DNA from 3 places in the Bacillus sp. C1 genome. Region 2 is predicted to be linked to each of the others. Evidence: predicted binding sites of a transcription regulator. Region 2 holds the regulator's gene; each other region holds the start of a gene.
What was found. Region 2 encodes NrdR, which represses ribonucleotide reductase genes. Its sites were predicted from a motif close to AACACNATATATNGTGTT; they were not measured.
Positions count from the first base shown of each region.

Region 1: the regulator NrdR is predicted to act here: its motif matches at 3,169-3,186, upstream of nrdI (class Ib ribonucleoside-diphosphate reductase assembly flavoprotein NrdI).
Region 3: the regulator NrdR is predicted to act here: its motif matches at 1,396-1,413, upstream of ACX5JI_RS05860 (anaerobic ribonucleoside triphosphate reductase).

Region 1 is NZ_JBTMZT010000002.1:761,307-766,961, reverse strand. It holds gene ACX5JI_RS10430 (ribonucleotide reductase barrel domain-containing protein) at 1-904, opposite strand, end outside; partial or broken gene ACX5JI_RS10425 (ribonucleotide reductase barrel domain-containing protein) at 1,288-1,650, opposite strand; partial or broken gene ACX5JI_RS10420 (ribonucleotide reductase barrel domain-containing protein) at 2,010-2,774, opposite strand; gene nrdI (class Ib ribonucleoside-diphosphate reductase assembly flavoprotein NrdI) at 2,761-3,120, opposite strand; gene ACX5JI_RS10410 (hypothetical protein) at 3,641-3,958, opposite strand; gene ykzS (protein YkzS) at 3,983-4,177, opposite strand; gene ACX5JI_RS10400 (GNAT family N-acetyltransferase) at 4,394-4,972, shown strand; gene ACX5JI_RS10395 (histidine phosphatase family protein) at 5,026-5,628, opposite strand.
Region 2 is NZ_JBTMZT010000001.1:89,909-95,563, reverse strand. It holds gene dnaI (primosomal protein DnaI) at 1-187, opposite strand, end outside; gene ACX5JI_RS00495 (replication initiation and membrane attachment family protein) at 221-1,627, opposite strand; gene nrdR (transcriptional regulator NrdR) at 1,741-2,202, opposite strand; gene speD (adenosylmethionine decarboxylase) at 2,520-2,903, opposite strand; gene ACX5JI_RS00480 (glyceraldehyde-3-phosphate dehydrogenase) at 3,287-4,315, opposite strand; gene coaE (dephospho-CoA kinase) at 4,425-5,027, opposite strand; gene ytaF (sporulation membrane protein YtaF) at 5,080-5,655, opposite strand, start outside.
Region 3 is NZ_JBTMZT010000001.1:1,090,054-1,095,708, forward strand. It holds gene ACX5JI_RS05845 (acyl-CoA thioesterase) at 1-206, shown strand, start outside; gene ACX5JI_RS05850 (HesB/YadR/YfhF family protein) at 235-525, opposite strand; gene plsY (glycerol-3-phosphate 1-O-acyltransferase PlsY) at 634-1,230, opposite strand; gene ACX5JI_RS05860 (anaerobic ribonucleoside triphosphate reductase) at 1,457-3,313, shown strand; gene nrdG (anaerobic ribonucleoside-triphosphate reductase activating protein) at 3,310-3,762, shown strand; gene ACX5JI_RS05870 (response regulator transcription factor) at 3,781-4,458, shown strand; gene ACX5JI_RS05875 (S1C family serine protease) at 4,800-5,655, shown strand, end outside.

The DNA of each region.
Region 1 (5,655 bases), on a different contig from region 2:
TTGTATAATACAGGCTTTTTAATCCTTTTTTATGCGCATAAATGTAATAACGTGCTAATTCACGAGTAGAAATATCACTATTTACATACAGAATTGTACTAATTCCTTGGTCAATATGCTCTTGGATTTCTGCGATTAAATCAATTAATTTAAACTGATTCATATCGTAAGAAGATTTATAATACCAGAATGTATCTTTTGATAAATACGGCATTGGATAATATGTTGTTGCATTTGCATACGTTCTTGATTCAATTTGACTTACGATCGGCATTACGCTTGAAGTCGCATTTTGCACGTAACTGATCGATTGTGTCGGAGCGATGGCCAATCTATATGAGTTGTATAACCCGTGCTTCTGCACCTGTTCCTTTAGACTTGTCCAATCTTCTTTCGTTGGAATATAGATTCCTTCAAATAGTTTTTGCACTTTCTCTGTTTCAGGGCTATAATCTGTCGTTTCATACTTTTCAAAGTATGTGCCGTTTGCATAATCAGACTTATCGAAGTCTTTAAATGTTTCGCCCTTTTCTTTTGCAATCCCCATACTCTTTTCAATCGAGTAGTAGTTTAACATCATAAAGAATGTACGAACAAACTCTTTCGCTTCTGCACTTTCATAAGCAATTTTATTTTTCGCTAAATATCCATGCAAGTTCATAGCCCCAAGCCCAACGGAATGAAGCTCATCATTCGCTTTTTTCACAGTTGGTGCGTTTGGAATGACAGTCATATCAGAAACAGCTGTTAAAGCTTCCATTCCTGCATGAACTGCTTCACGAATTTCTTTATTCTCCATTACATTTACAATGTTTAATGATCCTAAGTTACAGTTAATATCACGACGAATAATATCATCTGTACCGTAGTCGTTAATTTCGGATGTTTCTTGTAACTGGAAGATTTCGGTCTCTAATGTTCAACTGAGGTTGCTACGCTCAGCCCGTTGCTTACACAACTGCTGCATGTCGCCATACAGGACAGACTATATCATCACCTACAGCATAACCTGATTAGGTGCTCCGCTTTTCGAACGCCAATCGCTTGCGCCCTACTCCCCAATGGGATAGTCGTTAGGCTTTTACTTATCTCGATCTTTCAGAAAGTCTCTTATTATTTTATGTTGTTCTGTAATCTATGCACTATACAAAATAATAAGATACTCTCTGACTCTTATACGATCCATTCTAAGATAAGATTTAGCACGGTAGGTTACCTCTCATCGAGGCTTTCCCCGTTTAACGGAGTTTTCGACTAGCATTTCTACTAGAAGGTGCTACATAGTTAACACAAGTTCGACATCTTCACAGTTCCAATATCCTTTAACGGATGCTGCTTGTTCGCATTTGATTTAAACATTAAGTATGGATAACCAGACTCAAGCTGAATCATTGCAATTTTAATGAGCATATCACGCGCACTAATATCAAGCGGCTTCTTCTTCACTTTCGGATTGCTCATTAGTTCATCGTACATTTCATCGATATCTATATCATCTAAATGTTTTCCGTACTCTTTATATACTGTGTAAGGTGCGAAAACATGGAACGGTTCGTTTTTCTCAGCAAGCTCAAAGAACTTACTTGGAACGATAATACCGATTGACAGAGACTGAATACGGCTCTTCTCGTCGGCATTGATTTTTTTGGTCAACTTATCTTCATATTTCTATGAAGGTTGGACTATATCATCAACCTGTAACTGGTTGCCTTGCACTTCGACTGGTGCCTATTTCCAGCCTACTCTACTAGCTTTCGTCTATTGACGTGCGTTCGATAGTCTCTACACCTTCTCGAAAGAATTGATAAAAAGCATTTCTATCAAGCTTGGCACGGTATTACCTGCTATCCACATAAAATGGACCGTAGGCTCTCTTAGTCAGCTTCTTCGTGGGTTCTTTTTCTTCTCCCCTTATTCAACTGATACCGTTAGCCGCTAATGCGACACCCTATTGGCTAGGTTCACAAGGTTTTCTCATATACATTACTGTATAGAGGGACTACCAATTAATCCAAAAACTCTATAATATCCCAATGGAAAATGTTTAAATATACTGCACCGGCACCTTTTCGTTGTCCCAACTGATTCGCATACGAAAACGAATCTTCAAGCAATTTCATAACTGGTACAACACCACTTGCCGCGTTATCAATGCCTTTAATTTGCTCACCACGTGCGCGTAGCTTAGATAGGTTTAAAGCTACTCCGCCACCAATTTTTGATAACTGCATCGCCGTATTAATATTAAATCCGATCGAATTTAAGCTATCATCCATCTCTAACAAGAAACAAGACACCATTTCTCCTCTTCTGCTTCTTCCCGCATTTAAAAAGGTTGGTGTCGCTGGTTGGTAGTTTTGTTTTACGATCATGCTTGCAAATTGTTTTGCTTTGTTAACATCACCGCGTCCTAAGTATAATGACACAATTGAAACGCGATCTTCGTAGCTTTCTAAGTATTGTTTTTGATCATTTGTTTTTAACGCATAATCCTTATAAAACTTAGATGCCGCCATATAAGATTGGAACTCGAAGTTTTCACCGTATGCAACGTTGTATACTTCTTCTACTTCCTCCAATTTATACTCGTCCAGAACGTTGTAATAATAATCGTGTTCATCCATATACTTAATTCGTTCTGCCACGCTATCAAAATGAACGGTATTCTCTCTCGCTTCTTCCATAAAGACCTCTAATGCTTCTTTATCTTTATGAAGTTGATAGAAACCATCTTGCATTTGCGTGATTTCATTATTCAGTTCAATGTGTCGCAATCTCCCGCACCCTTTCTTTAAAATATTCTACATCTTTATTTGTTCCAGATAACTCGAATTTTGATACAATAGGTACTTCGTATCTGGATGAGATTTTATCTGCACTTGCTCCGAACATATCTCCCCAGTTGCGATTGCCACTTGCAGATACGCCTTTTAAATTTGCATTATTGCGTTCTAAAAATTCTAAAACACGTTCTGGCACATTTCCAAAACCTGTTGTATACGTAATAAGAACAAAATCTTCGTCTACTACTAAATCCTCATTAATTTGAACGGCCGGCATATTTAATTTGTGAATGAAACGCTTCACGTTTCCCGTCATAGAATCATATGCAATTAACATCTCCGACCCTCCCTTTCTTCCTTTTATATCTTGATGCCGAATCATGCTTTCCCTATATATTGTATTACGTTTCAAAATAAGACACAAGATATATGTATAAATTCTTTCTTTTTTAAACTTTTACTTTTCGACATGACGAGTCGTTTTTTTCAATACAAAGACTATGAAACAACATTCTAAAACTCATGTCAATAAAGTGCTTTGCAAAAAAATTGTCAACGAATTTAACCATATTTATAAAAATGTTCTCATTATATTTTGTCAAAAAACAATAAATGCTGGAGAAATATATTTCTCCAGCATCACATAAAAAAGAACAGAATCTACGAGGGAATCTGTTCGAAACCGGCTACACATTATTTACATCACACAAGCAAGAAATTTCCTCCCTCATGGAGTAAATGTTTATGAAAGAATACATATCCTTTCTTTTTTGTTACACAATAAAAAATATTATTATAGCACACCATTTTATTCATTCATATAATGAAAATGAAAAAAACTATACATAGAGGATCACTCATTTGCGATGTTCAACACGTACAATATCCTTTATAAATAAATGATGAAAATTTTCGTCTTTGTCCTGCATTGTAAATACTGGCGCCTCTTCATCGAAATATACAACCATTCCCGCTACATATTGATTCATATGCTGAAATTTTACAGTTGCTTGAATTTGGATTTCTTGCTCATATGCTACTTTCAATTTTTCTATCACTTCTTTCGTACGTTTCCGTTTCTCTGGAAACAGAACCATTCCTACAAAGCGATTTCCCGCGCCATCTTTCCACATGTAATCCCAATGTGGTAAAATGCCTTGCTTAAATTCCCCCATCATTCTCCTCCACTTTTTCTTCTATTAAGATCGCGGTGTTTCTGTATATGTATAAATAATTTTTCCGCCGCGCTGTGCATTTCCGCTGAAATGTTTAAAATCTTCTCGATTGACTACAACCTCACGAAACGTATAAAATACATCTTTTGTTACAACATACTCTTCTATCTCTCCACTTTTCAGTTGATCTAAAATTGTATTTGCTAATTGTTGATCCATGTATTTCACCTCTTTGCAATATTTTATCTTATCTTTCACAAGTCGACAATGTTAAATTTCTTACATGCACAGGAAATACCGTATACCACCATAACAGTTTCCTTATACTAAATCTATTCGATGTTCAAGCTTATCTATAAAATTCAAGAAATTGATGAATCACTGGTTGAAATTTTATTTTATGTTACAATAAGAATGACAACTAGGAGGGATAATATGATTCGGAAAGCAAAAAAGACAGACGCGAAAGCAATATCTCCTTTATTGTACAACGCTCTGCACGAAATTGCTGAAAAAATCACAGGTGGGAAGACAGAAACAGAAGTTTTAACAGGACTTGAAACTTGGTTTTCAAAAAAAGGAAATCGACTTAGCTTTGAGAACTGTTTCGTTGAAGAACTAGATGGACAAGCAGTTGGGATTATCGTAGCCTACCATGGCGGTCACGCAGAACGACTAGATACTCCAATTGTAAACCACTTACGAAAACTCCATCAAGATTCATCTATTATGCTAGAAAAAGAAGCTGAACTCGATGAATACTATATTGACACATTATCCGTTTCAAGCGCTTATGGCGGACGTGGGATCGGTTCAAAGCTAATTCAAGCAGCGGAAAATGACGCCTATGAAAAAGGCTATGAGAAAATTGCATTACTTGTAAATTTAGAAAACAAGCGCGCTTTCTCTTTATATAAAAAACTTGGTTACCAAGAGGATAAAACTGTTATGCTTGTTGGAGAGCCATATGCTCATTTAGTGAAGCCACTATATAAAAAGGCTTTCGTTTCTTAAAAAGCTTCCATTTCTAAAAAAAGCACACGATTCTTCATTGTAATCGTGTGCTTTTATGTTAAATTGGTGTTCAATATATTTCCGTTCATCGCCTCGTGAAAAGTATATTCTGTACAACTCCATGGTTTCCTATGAAAAATGGGAGGACCAGACCATCCTCTAGCACGCAGTTCAGCCCCAATCATCGTATTAAAATAACTATGCCCGATGAGTGCAATATGCCCATGTACGCATGCATACCCAACTAACATATCAGTCGCTTGCTTTGCCCTTCCTTGCGCTTCACGACAAGACTCAACACCTTTAGAATATCCAACCACCCATAATGTGCGACCAATAAATGTCCATACTTCAGGTCTGCACTTCACCCAGGGTGGAACATAAAAGCTAGACGGTACTTCCGCCTCTCGAAAAAGAGCACTTTGTATAAAAGAAAGCGAACCCATTAATTTTGCTGCTGACTGTACCGCACGTGTTTGATCGCTCGTTACAATCAGCTTTGCCGATTCGATTGCTTCAATTGTCTCAATTGGTATATCTGTCCTTTTTTCCATACTAGCTACATCATATTCCTCTATCCATTTGTGAAACGATGATACTGTCATTGATTCTGTAACATTACGTAAGCGACCGTGACGAATAAAAGAAATTCGCATCTTTTTCACTCTCCATTCACCGCTCAT
Region 2 (5,655 bases):
GTCCAATATATTCATACAGTTTCACAAGACTTCGTTCTATCATAGAAGTCGTGACTTCACCTTTATGTTCTTCAATAAACTCTTTCACACGCGGGTGCGCCATAACTTCAGCTTTTAACACTTCATATCTATTTTTAAAATTCTCATTTTGCATCAACTTTGCAAATGAATTTTGAATATGCTCCATTCTTTCACCTCAAAGAGCGTTCATTCTCCTTTATTAATCACGCTTATATTTTTTTAACTCTTCTTCCAATCTCTTTCGTTCGTCTTCTAGCTTGCTCGGGTTTTCTGCCACACTCACATCATTTTTTTCTAATTCTTTCGTTTGTTCTTTCGTTTCTTCCTTAAGCCAATCTGGCACCATTTCTTTCCGCACTGTTTTCTTTGGCGTACGACCTTTTTTCTTCGTTTCAGCCCACTCTTGGTATTGACGATTCTCTTCTTTCGCCAATGCCATCGCTTCTGATACGGTCCCAACTTTTTTTCGAGCCCAATGTCCCGCGATTTTCTCAACATAGGATTTGGAGAGCTTCATATCTGAACGCAGCATGACATAATAAATAAGTACATTGACAACACCTGGCGTTAGTTTTTGATTCATCATTACTTCTTCTACAATTTGCAAGTCTGCTTTTGTCGCTTCTGCACCGCCTGAGATTTCTTTTAACAATTGTTTTGGTGAAATCTCTTCTAGCTGTTTCATCAGCATCTCTTCTTGTGTAGACGGCTCTTTCTCTTTCATCGTACGTGCAGAATGAGGCTGCACTCGTTCACTTAATATAGGGAGCGCTTGACCATTTTCAAATTGATACCAATCACGCGCCCCTTTGCGAAGCCTTTCCATATCAATCGTTTGCAGTTCTGTCATTGCACCAAGTACAATATTTTGCATTGAAAGCACATCCACACCATACACGTAAGAGAGTGTAACTACACATTCACGTACTTGATCCGTAATCGCTTTTCGCGGCACAAGAGCTGATAATCCTTCTACAAATAAAGAAAAATCAAAGAAATCGTTCCAAAGAGCAGGAGCAGTTCCCTTTGCATTGCCAGGCATAACTGCGCTACTTGGAATCCGAAGTTCCTCTTGCGCATGTTCAAATTGGCCTGGATTAAAAGACCCAAATACATTATTGAAAGAATGCGTAACATTTTCATAAGATGAAAAATCAAATGCTTCTTCTAAAAAATATTGCTTAACTTGATTATATTTTGCACGGCTCAATCGATTATACAAAAAGATACTCAAGACGATATCATCAAAAAATTGTTTTGGCGATAACGGCGGCGCTAGCTCGTATATAAACATTCGAATATCTTTTTCTTTTTTTATATATACGTTTAACAGCCCAATTGCTTCTAATTTCACACGTTCTTCATACACTTCAGGAAGCTGCATTTGCATTGTCACCATAAGAGAGTGATGTGTATTCTCTTTTCCAAATACGCGATCCTGCTCTAGCTCTCCCCACAGCGTCATGTATAAGCTAAAAGCCTTGCTACCCACTAATGGTTGATATAACATCGTTAATACCTTCCGATCGTAACTATGCAGCAATCCTTTTGCACTTACTTTATAACGATCAATCGGGAGTAGCTCCATCCATGACTGTTTTTCCATCCTTGCAATTCCTTCCTTTCGCCCAGTATACATATGTAACTCCTTAGTGAAAAAGAGCTAATAGCATATGCTTCTAGCTCTTTCCCCACTATTTGTAGGCTCAAAGTTTCCCTTTATTCTCGTTCTTTTTGCAGTATATCTTTTAATTCTTCAATGAATACATTTAAATCTTTAAATTGACGGTATACAGAAGCAAATCGTACATAAGCAACATCATCAATATCTCGAAGTGCTTCCATTACAATTTCGCCGATCATATCGCTTTTCACTTCTGATATCCCTAAATTTCGAAGTTCACGTTCTACATTTTGTGTTACTTCTTCTAATTGCTTTAACGATACAGGTCTTTTTTCACACGCTTTAATTAATCCACGTAAAATCTTTTCTTTATTAAACTCTTCTCTTGTTCCTTCTTTTTTTACAACAATAAGTGGCGGTTCTTCTACTCGCTCAAATGTCGTAAATCGATTTAAACAACTTTCACACTCTCTTCTTCTTCGAATGGAGCGCCCCTCATCTACTGGACGTGAATCCAATACTCTTGTACCATTATGAAAACAGGATGGACAACGCAACTCATTCACTCCCTTGTAATTTAATCTTTATTCTTCTTACTCCACCTACACGTGAAAATATATACAACATTATATAACCTATTTATCTACGCTTACCACTGTAACTCCGTACTGATTCATCACTTTCACTCATTTTACTGTAACATAATGAGACAAAAGATTCAGTTCTGCATAAATTGAAACTTTAATCAACCCTCACCAATCGGGGTAAAATTCTAATTTGTACAGTTCCCTCACCGTGGAAATCTCATCTTATATAAACTAAAAAAGAGGTGCATTATACACCTCTTTACATTTTAAATCAATTATGTTCTTTTTTAAAGAGCTTTTGTTTCTCTATGTTTAATTTCGAAGCTACCTGTGCCTCGAGGAAGCTCGATGCTCTCGCGAGTTTTCGCATTTAAACCTTCTGCAATATACTCGGCAGCAACATTCGGATCAATACGATCCCCGCAAGTATAAACATCAATACTTGCATAGCCGTGCTCTGGAAAGCTATGAATTGTTAAGTGTGATTCCGAAATAATTACCACTCCGCTTACACCCTGCGGTGCAAACTTATGAAAAGCAACCTCACGTACTTCAGCACCAGCTCTTAGTGCTGCATCCACAAATAATTGTTCAATAAACGGCATATCATTGAGCTTGTCAAAATCGCAATCCCAAAGTTCAGCGATTACGTGACGGCCCATCGTGTCCATAGTATCCATTCTACAGTTCCCCCTTGTAAATTTAATCTAACTGTTCGAATTGAAAACTAATTTGCAATTTGGCTTGCTCCACTACCACGGGGGAAAGTTAGTCCAGAGAGGTCCTAACCCTTTAAGTAGTGACTACGTACCTCAGCTCTTAAGTTTACGAGTGTTAGTATACTTTGTTTATTTTCATTTTGCAACAACAGTTTTTTCGTTTTTCTGTCACATTCTCTTCTTTACTTTTCTTCAAAAAAAATAACAGATTCAAAAATACAGTAATCACAATGCTTCTAGGTATGTATCCGCTTTAAAAATATACTTCTATAATTTTTTCTTTTCAGAAAAAAATAAAAAGAAGACAAGCAATCGCTTGCCTTCCTCCATTCCACTTAAATATGTTGTACGTTTTCTTGCTTCGCTAATTCATTAACAACTAACGTCACAAGATCTACAACACGGCGAGAGTAACCCCACTCGTTATCATACCAAGCTAGTACTTTTACTTTACGTTCGCCCATTACCATTGTAGATAAACCATCAATGATAGCGGAATGTGTATTTGTATTAAAGTCAATAGAAACTAAAGGTTCTTCGCTGAACTCGATAATTCCGTTCATTGCACCAGTTGCAGCAGTTTTAAACGCTTCATTAATGTCTTCAACTGTTACATCACGTTTTACATCTACTACTAAGTCAACAAGAGACACGTTTGGTGTTGGAACACGAAGTGCCATTCCATGAAGTTTCCCGTTTAAGTGCGGAAGAACTTTCGCTAATGCTTTTGCAGCACCAGTTGTTGTCGGAATAATAGACTGTCCACAAGCACGTGCTCTTCGTAAATCTTTATGTGGGTTATCAATATTTTTTTGGTCATTTGTATAAGCATGAACAGTTGTCATTAAACCGTTTTCAATTCCGAACTGCTCATCTAACACTTTAACAACAGGTGCTAAACAGTTTGTTGTGCACGATGCATTTGAAATAACAACATGCTTTGTAATATCTAATTGTTTTTCGTTCACACCAACTACAACTGTTATATCTTCATCTTTACCAGGTGCTGTTAAAATAACTTTTTTCGCCCCAGCTTCTACGTGAAGAATCGCTTTTTCTTTTGCATTAAATTTACCAGTTGCTTCGATCACAACTTCAACACCTAGTTCTTTCCAAGGCAATTCTTTTGGATCGCGGTTGTTTAGAAGGCGAATCATTTTCCCATCCACTAGTAAATGATCTTCAAATGCTTCCACTGTCCCGTCAAACTTGCCATGAACTGTATCATACTTGATTAAGTGTGCTAATGTTTCTGATGGATAGCTCGCATTGATGGCTACAATTTCGAATGCGCTTTCTTTTATAGCTTGACGAAATACCATTCTCCCAATACGTCCAAATCCATTAATTGCCACACGAGTCATAATATGTTATCCCCCTTGAATGCGTTATACTATTTATCTCCAATCCCAATAATAGTATAACACAAAAAGAGGATATGTCACTAAACATTTTCACTATTTTCACATTTTTTTAGTTAATAATATTCCATCCTTGTAAAATGACCTGCAATTGTGTTTTCGTCTCTGCAATTGTGCCATCATTATAAATAACTTTATCAGCCAGCGCTACTTTGTCTGCTACAGACATTTGTGAATGAATGCGCGCTTTTGCTTCTTCTTCTCTAAAACCATTTCGCTTCATTAAACGTTCTAACTGCGTACTAGGTGATACCGCTACAACTAAAATATGATCAACAAGATTTGTTAACTTACTTTCAAATAAAAGCGGAATATCTAACACAACCGCTTGCACACCTTTCTCTATGTACATATCCTTCTGAGCATTCATTTCTTTTCGAACAGCAGGATGAACAATTCCGTTTAACTGCAATCGTTTTTCCTCATTATGGAATACAATACTCCCGAGCTTGTGACGATCTAGTTCGCCATCTGCTTGTAATACTTCTTCACCAAATACCTTTGTAATTTCTTTATATGCTTCTTTCCCTTGTTCTACAACTTCTCTTGCAATAATATCTGCATCTATAACAGGAATGTTTAATTCACGAAACATTTGTGAAACAGTACTCTTCCCGCTTGCAATGCCTCCTGTTAAACCAATAACAATTGTCATAATGTTTCCTCCTCATAAATAGAAGCGTGAAACTTATGTTCCACGCTCCCACTTACATTTTCCAAATACCAATAATAATAAGTAAAATACCGGGCAGGAACGTAAATTTTTGTAGCCAGCGCATATTTGATAAAACCGTTCCTAGCCGCATCCCGATAAATAAAAATAGAGAGCTCATAACCGCAACCAATACCGCCGTTATAACGGGTGTATAGCCTAGTAAGGATGCACCAATTCCTGCCCCAAATGAGTCAAGGGAGAGAGCGGTACCTAAAAGCAAAGCTTCTCCACCAGAAATTGTTCCTGATTTATCAACATCAGCAACAGTCGGTTTCCGTAAAATTTGAATGACTAATCCAAGTGAAGCAATTTCTAACTTCCAAATTTTCTCTTCCTGCTGCGGCTCGTCTTGTTTACTCCGAAAGAACTGATACAACACCCAAGCGCCGATGGCTACTAAAACGACTCCACCAATGCGCGTTGCAATCACCGGAGAAAATACTTTAGCGATCATATGCCCAAGTCCCATCGATACAAGCATAACAGCCGCTGAACACATTCCAATGATGAGTATCGATTTTAATGGAATCCGCACGCTCCTTAGTCCATACGTAAGCCCTACACTACA
Region 3 (5,655 bases), 1.0 Mb from region 2:
AAACAGCGATTGTGAAGACGTGGATTGATTCAGTTAGTCCACTTCGTGTTATATATGGATATGAAATTTATAATGGGGATGGAGATCTTTGTATTACCGCTACAACAACAAATATTTGTGCGAAAAAAGATGGCTTTCGTCCTGTATCTTTTAAGAAACTATATCCTGAGTGGTATGCGAAATATGAGGAAATTAAGAAAAAATAAAAAAACGTGGCGTAATGCCACGTTTTTTTTATTTTACATAATTAAATTGCGGGAAGTCATCCTCAGCATTAAAGGTAACAGATAAGTCATGCCCATCAAAGAACCATTCATCATCCGATTCAACGAAGAAATTAATACCTTCTTCTTGAATTTGAACAGCAGGATGAGCAGGATCGTCTTTACGGATTCCTAGAGAAAGTCCTTTTTGCACAGTACTGCAACCGCCGTATTGTACAAAAAAGCGAAGTGTATCGCCAGATTGTAAGTTTAATTCGTCTTTATACCAATTTGCTGCTTCTTTTGTTACGGAAAGATTCATGTATAGTTCCTCCAAGTTATGTTGCTTTTTCTTTAGTATAAAAAATAACGCAAAAAGACGCTATTAATATGCTTTGCGTTTTCTTTTTGCGTTATGTGGGTCATAACCTTACTTTTGTTTCTTTGTTAAATTTGCTTTCGGCTCAGTTTTATTTATAATTCGTCCAATATTTGCACGATGTCTATAAATAACTAGACCAGCTAATAAACACATCGCAACAATGAAGATTTTATCCCCGTCAATAATTGATGCAATAACAGCTACAATAGCCGTTATCATTGAAGAAAGAGATACGTATCTCGTTGTAAATAGAAGGGTAAAAAAGACAACTGCTAATATTGCAAAGGTAATAGGCGCATAGCATAATAGCACCCCCGCAGAAGTTGCAACTGCTTTTCCACCGCGGAATTTAGCGAAAATCGGATATACATGCCCAAGCACTGCAGCTAATCCGAACCAAAGAGGGTGGATATCTAAAGCAAAAATAAGAGGCAGACCTGTCGCTAATGTTCCTTTTAAAATGTCAGCAATTGTAACGATAAAACCTGCTTTTTTCCCTAACGTCCGAAATGTATTCGTTCCTCCTAAATTACCGCTACCATGCTCGCGAATATCGATTCCATAGCCAATCTTTCCAACAACGAGTGCAAATGGAATCGAGCCAAGTAAATAGGCAACGATAAATAACAGATATGTAATAAGCATAAGTTCAGTCTCCTTTATTCAAATGTGTTGATAAAGGGTAAAAAGAGTTTTTCCCGTATATTGTACCATACATTTGTAAAGAGCACATTTCTTTTTTGTAAATGAAAAATTCAAAGTTTCTTAAAAAAACTTTCACAAGAATGTTACATTTCTCACAGACCGACAGAAACTATATGTTGTATCATTTGGTTGATAGATTAACAAGATGTTGTTGGAGGTTTGGAAAATGATAGGACAAAATGCGCGTGGAGAAGAATTAATGAAGATTTTTGAAACAATTGTCCACGGGAATGAGCAAGACTTAATGCAAGAAAATGCAAATGTTGATGGGCGATCTCCTATGGGGATGATGGGAACATTTGCATCTGAGAGTGCAAAATATTATGCAACGGAATATTTACTTTCTGAGCAAGTAAAAAAAGCAATAGATCATAATATATTATATCCACATGATTTAGATTTTTATGCAACAGGTACGACAACATGTTCGCAAATTCCTTTAGCACAGATGCTGGAAAAAGGATTTCATACCGGGCATGGACATATGAGGCAACCGCAAGATATTAAAAGTGCATTAGCACTTTCATCGATTATTTTTCAGGCAAATCAAAATATGCAGCACGGAGGTCAATCATTTGCGTTATTTGACATTGATTTAGCTCCGTACGTGAGAAAGACATTTGAAAGAAATAAGAAAAGATTAGGGGCATATCCGCTTACGAAAGAGCAAGTAGAAGAGTTTGCGTGGAAAGAAACAGAAAATGATACGTATCAAGCTTGTGAAGCATTTATTCATAATTCTAATAGTATGCATAGCCGAGGTGGTGGACAAGTTCCGTTTATTTCTATCAACTATGGAACAGACACATCGAAAGAAGGCAGATTGTTAATTAGACAATTATTACGAGCGACGCAGTCTGGACTCGGGCAAGGTGAAACACCGATTTTTCCGATTCAAATCTTTAAACTAAAAAAAGGTGTTAATTTTGAAGAAAGTGATCCGAACTATGATTTATTTGAATTGGCATTAGAAACGACGGCTGAACGATTATTCCCGAACTTTTCATTTTTAGATGCACCATTTAATGCAGTGTATTATGATGGTCGTCCAGAAAGTGAAGTATGTTATATGGGTTGCCGTACTCGTGTTATGTCTAATATTCATGGAGAAGAGACTGCGATTGGTAGAGGGAATTTATCTTTTACTTCTATTAATTTAGTGAAATTAGCATTAATTAGTAAATCGCAAGCGGCGTTTTTTGGGGCTTTAAATAATTATATAGATCTTGGTGTTCGTCAATTGCTAGAAAGGTTTACTTATCAATGTACGAAAAAGGCAAGGGATTTTCACTTTTTCTATTCGCAAGGAGTATGGAGGGGTGGCGAAAAATTGAATCCTGAAGATTCCGTTGCTGAAATTTTACAACAAGGTACGTTAAGTATTGGTTTTATTGGCCTTGCAGAATGCTTAGTTGTTTTAACAGGAAAGCACCATGGGGAAGATAAAGAATCATGGCATCTTGGGAAAGAAATTGTGACCTTTATGAGACAGAAAATGGATAAAGCGACGGAAGAACATAGGCTGAATTTCTCTTTAATTGCGACTCCTGCAGAAGGATTATCAGGAAAGTTTGTAAAAAGAGATCGAGAGGAATTTGGAATGATCAGCGGTGTGACAAATCATAACTATTATACAAATTCATTCCATATTCCAGTTTATTACCAGATTCAAGCGATTGATAAAATTCGGTTAGAAGGGCCGTTTCATGCGCTCTGTAATGGGGGGCACATTACGTATATTGAATTAGACGGAGCGGCGGTTCATAATCAAAAAGCATTGAAGCAAATTGTGCAGGCAATGGCGCGGTATGGAGTTGGATATGGATCTATTAATCACCCGGTAGATCGTTGTAAATGTTGTAGTTATCACGGTGTAATTGATAATGAATGTCCAATTTGCGGGAATAAAGAAGAGCAGCAAATCGAAAGAATTCGCCGTATTACGGGCTATCTTGTAGGGGATATGTCTAAATGGAATAGTGCAAAGCGCAGTGAAGAAGCGGACCGGGTGAAACACAAATGAGAGTAATGAATATTATTCATGATAGTGTAGTAGATGGGGAAGGACTGCGGACAGTTGTATTTTTTGCGGGCTGTCCGCATCGTTGTTTCGGGTGTCATAATCCTAAGTCTTGGAATAAGTGCAATGGAACGGAAATGACTGCAGAAGAAATTATAAAAGAGATTGCCAAAAATGCGCTTACTGATGTAACATTTTCAGGTGGAGATCCATTTTTTCAAGCTGCCGAAGTGAAAGAGGTAGCAAAAGTCGTGAAGACTTTGAACAAAAACTTATGGATTTACACAGGTTATACATTAGAAGAGATACAGCGTTCTCAAAATAATGATATGATAGAGTTATTACATTATGGAGATGTTCTAGTCGATGGAAGGTTTGAGTTTGAAAAGAGGGACTTGACACTTCCGTTTCGCGGAAGCTCCAACCAACGTATTATTCGATTGAAAGAGTAAAAAGGCGGGATAGGTCAGATGAATAAAACGGTATTACTTGTTGAAGACGAAAGAAGATTACGTGAAATTGTTAGTGATTATTTTCGTAATGAAGGTTTTGAAGTGATTGAAGCTGAAGACGGAAAACAAGCGTTAGAATTATTTGCTGAACATACAATTGATTTAATTATGTTAGATATTATGTTGCCGGAGATAGATGGTTGGTCTGTATGTCGTCGTATTCGAAAAGAATCAGCGGTACCAATTATTATGCTTACAGCTCGTTCTGATGAAGATGACACATTGTTAGGTTTTGAACTTGGGGCGGATGAATATGTAACAAAGCCTTTTAGTCCTAAAGTACTCGTAGCTAGGGCGAAGACTTTATTAAAGCGTGCGGATGGAGCCGTAGGAGTTGCCGAAGAAAATGCACTATCTATGGCTGGAATCGATGTGAATCGCCTTTCACGTACAGTATCGGTAAATGGAGAAGAAATCATATTAACGCATAAAGAATTTGAACTCCTTGTGTATTTAATGGAGAATAAAGGAATTGTATTATCACGCCAGCATTTATTAGATCAATTATGGGGATACGATTATTATGGTGATGATCGTACTGTAGATACACATATAAAAAAATTGCGTAATAAGTTAGGTGAGAAAGCAAAACATATTGGGACTGTTATTCGAGTGGGGTATAAGTTCGAGGAATAATCCTTAAATACAAATTGAAAAAACGATAGAAAACTATTCTTTTTGTGTTGGAAGAGAGGATTCGTCCGTGGATAGAAGTGGTCGGAGCTTATTTAGCTCTATGCTAAATAGAAAGCAAAGGGAGAAAACGAGTGGAGGTCTCCTTTTGTTTTTATAACCGCAATTAGTGTGGTGGGAAATTAACCTTTCTTTTGTAGATAAAAATGTGCAAATTATCGATTTTTTGTCTACAATAATGAATAAGAGTATTTTTTAAATTGGATTTCACGATGAGTTCACAAGAAGGACACAAAACGTGCCTATACTGAAAATACGAATTCAGCAGAGAGGGGATAGCAATTATGGGATATTATGACGGACCAAATATGAATGAAGAGCATAGTGAAACGAGGGAAAATAAAAAGCCAAGCAGTAAAAAAGGCTATTTTTTCACAGGTTTAGTTGGAGCAATTGTCGGAGCGGTTACGATTAGTTTTGCAGCACCATATATGCCATGGACAAATGAAAATGGGACGGTTTCAACTTCTAATTCGAAAGTAGAGGGTACGATAGTTCCGGTGTCAAATAAAGCAAAAGATGGAATAGATTTACCTGGTATGATTGAAGGAGCAAAAGATGTTGTGGTTGGTGTTATCAACATGCAAAAGACTATGGATCCATTTTCAATGGAGCAAGCAGGTCAAGAACAAGAGGCTGGATCAGGATCGGGTGTAATTTATAAAAAATCTGGAAACAAAGCTCTGATCGTAACGAATAATCACGTAGTAGATGGAGCAAATAAACTGGCAGTGAAACTAAGTAATGGGAAAACAGTAGATGCAAAATTAGTTGGGAAAGATCCATGGTTAGACTTAGCTGTTGTAGAGATTGATGGATCTAACGTTGATAAAGTGGCAACGCTTGGTGATTCGAGTAAAATTCGCACGGGTGAACCTGCAATTGCAATTGGAAATCCACTAGGTTTTGATGGTAGTGTGACAGAAGGGATTATTAGTAGTAAAGAACGTGAAATTCCAGTGGATATTAATGGTGACAAACAGGCGGATTGGCAAGCACAAGTTATTCAAACAGATGCAGCAATTAACCCTGGAAACAGTGGGGGTGCTTTATTTAACCAAAACGGTGAAGTGATCGGGATTAACTCTAGTAAAATTGCACAGCAAGAAGTAGAAGGAATTGGTTTTGCTATTCCAATTA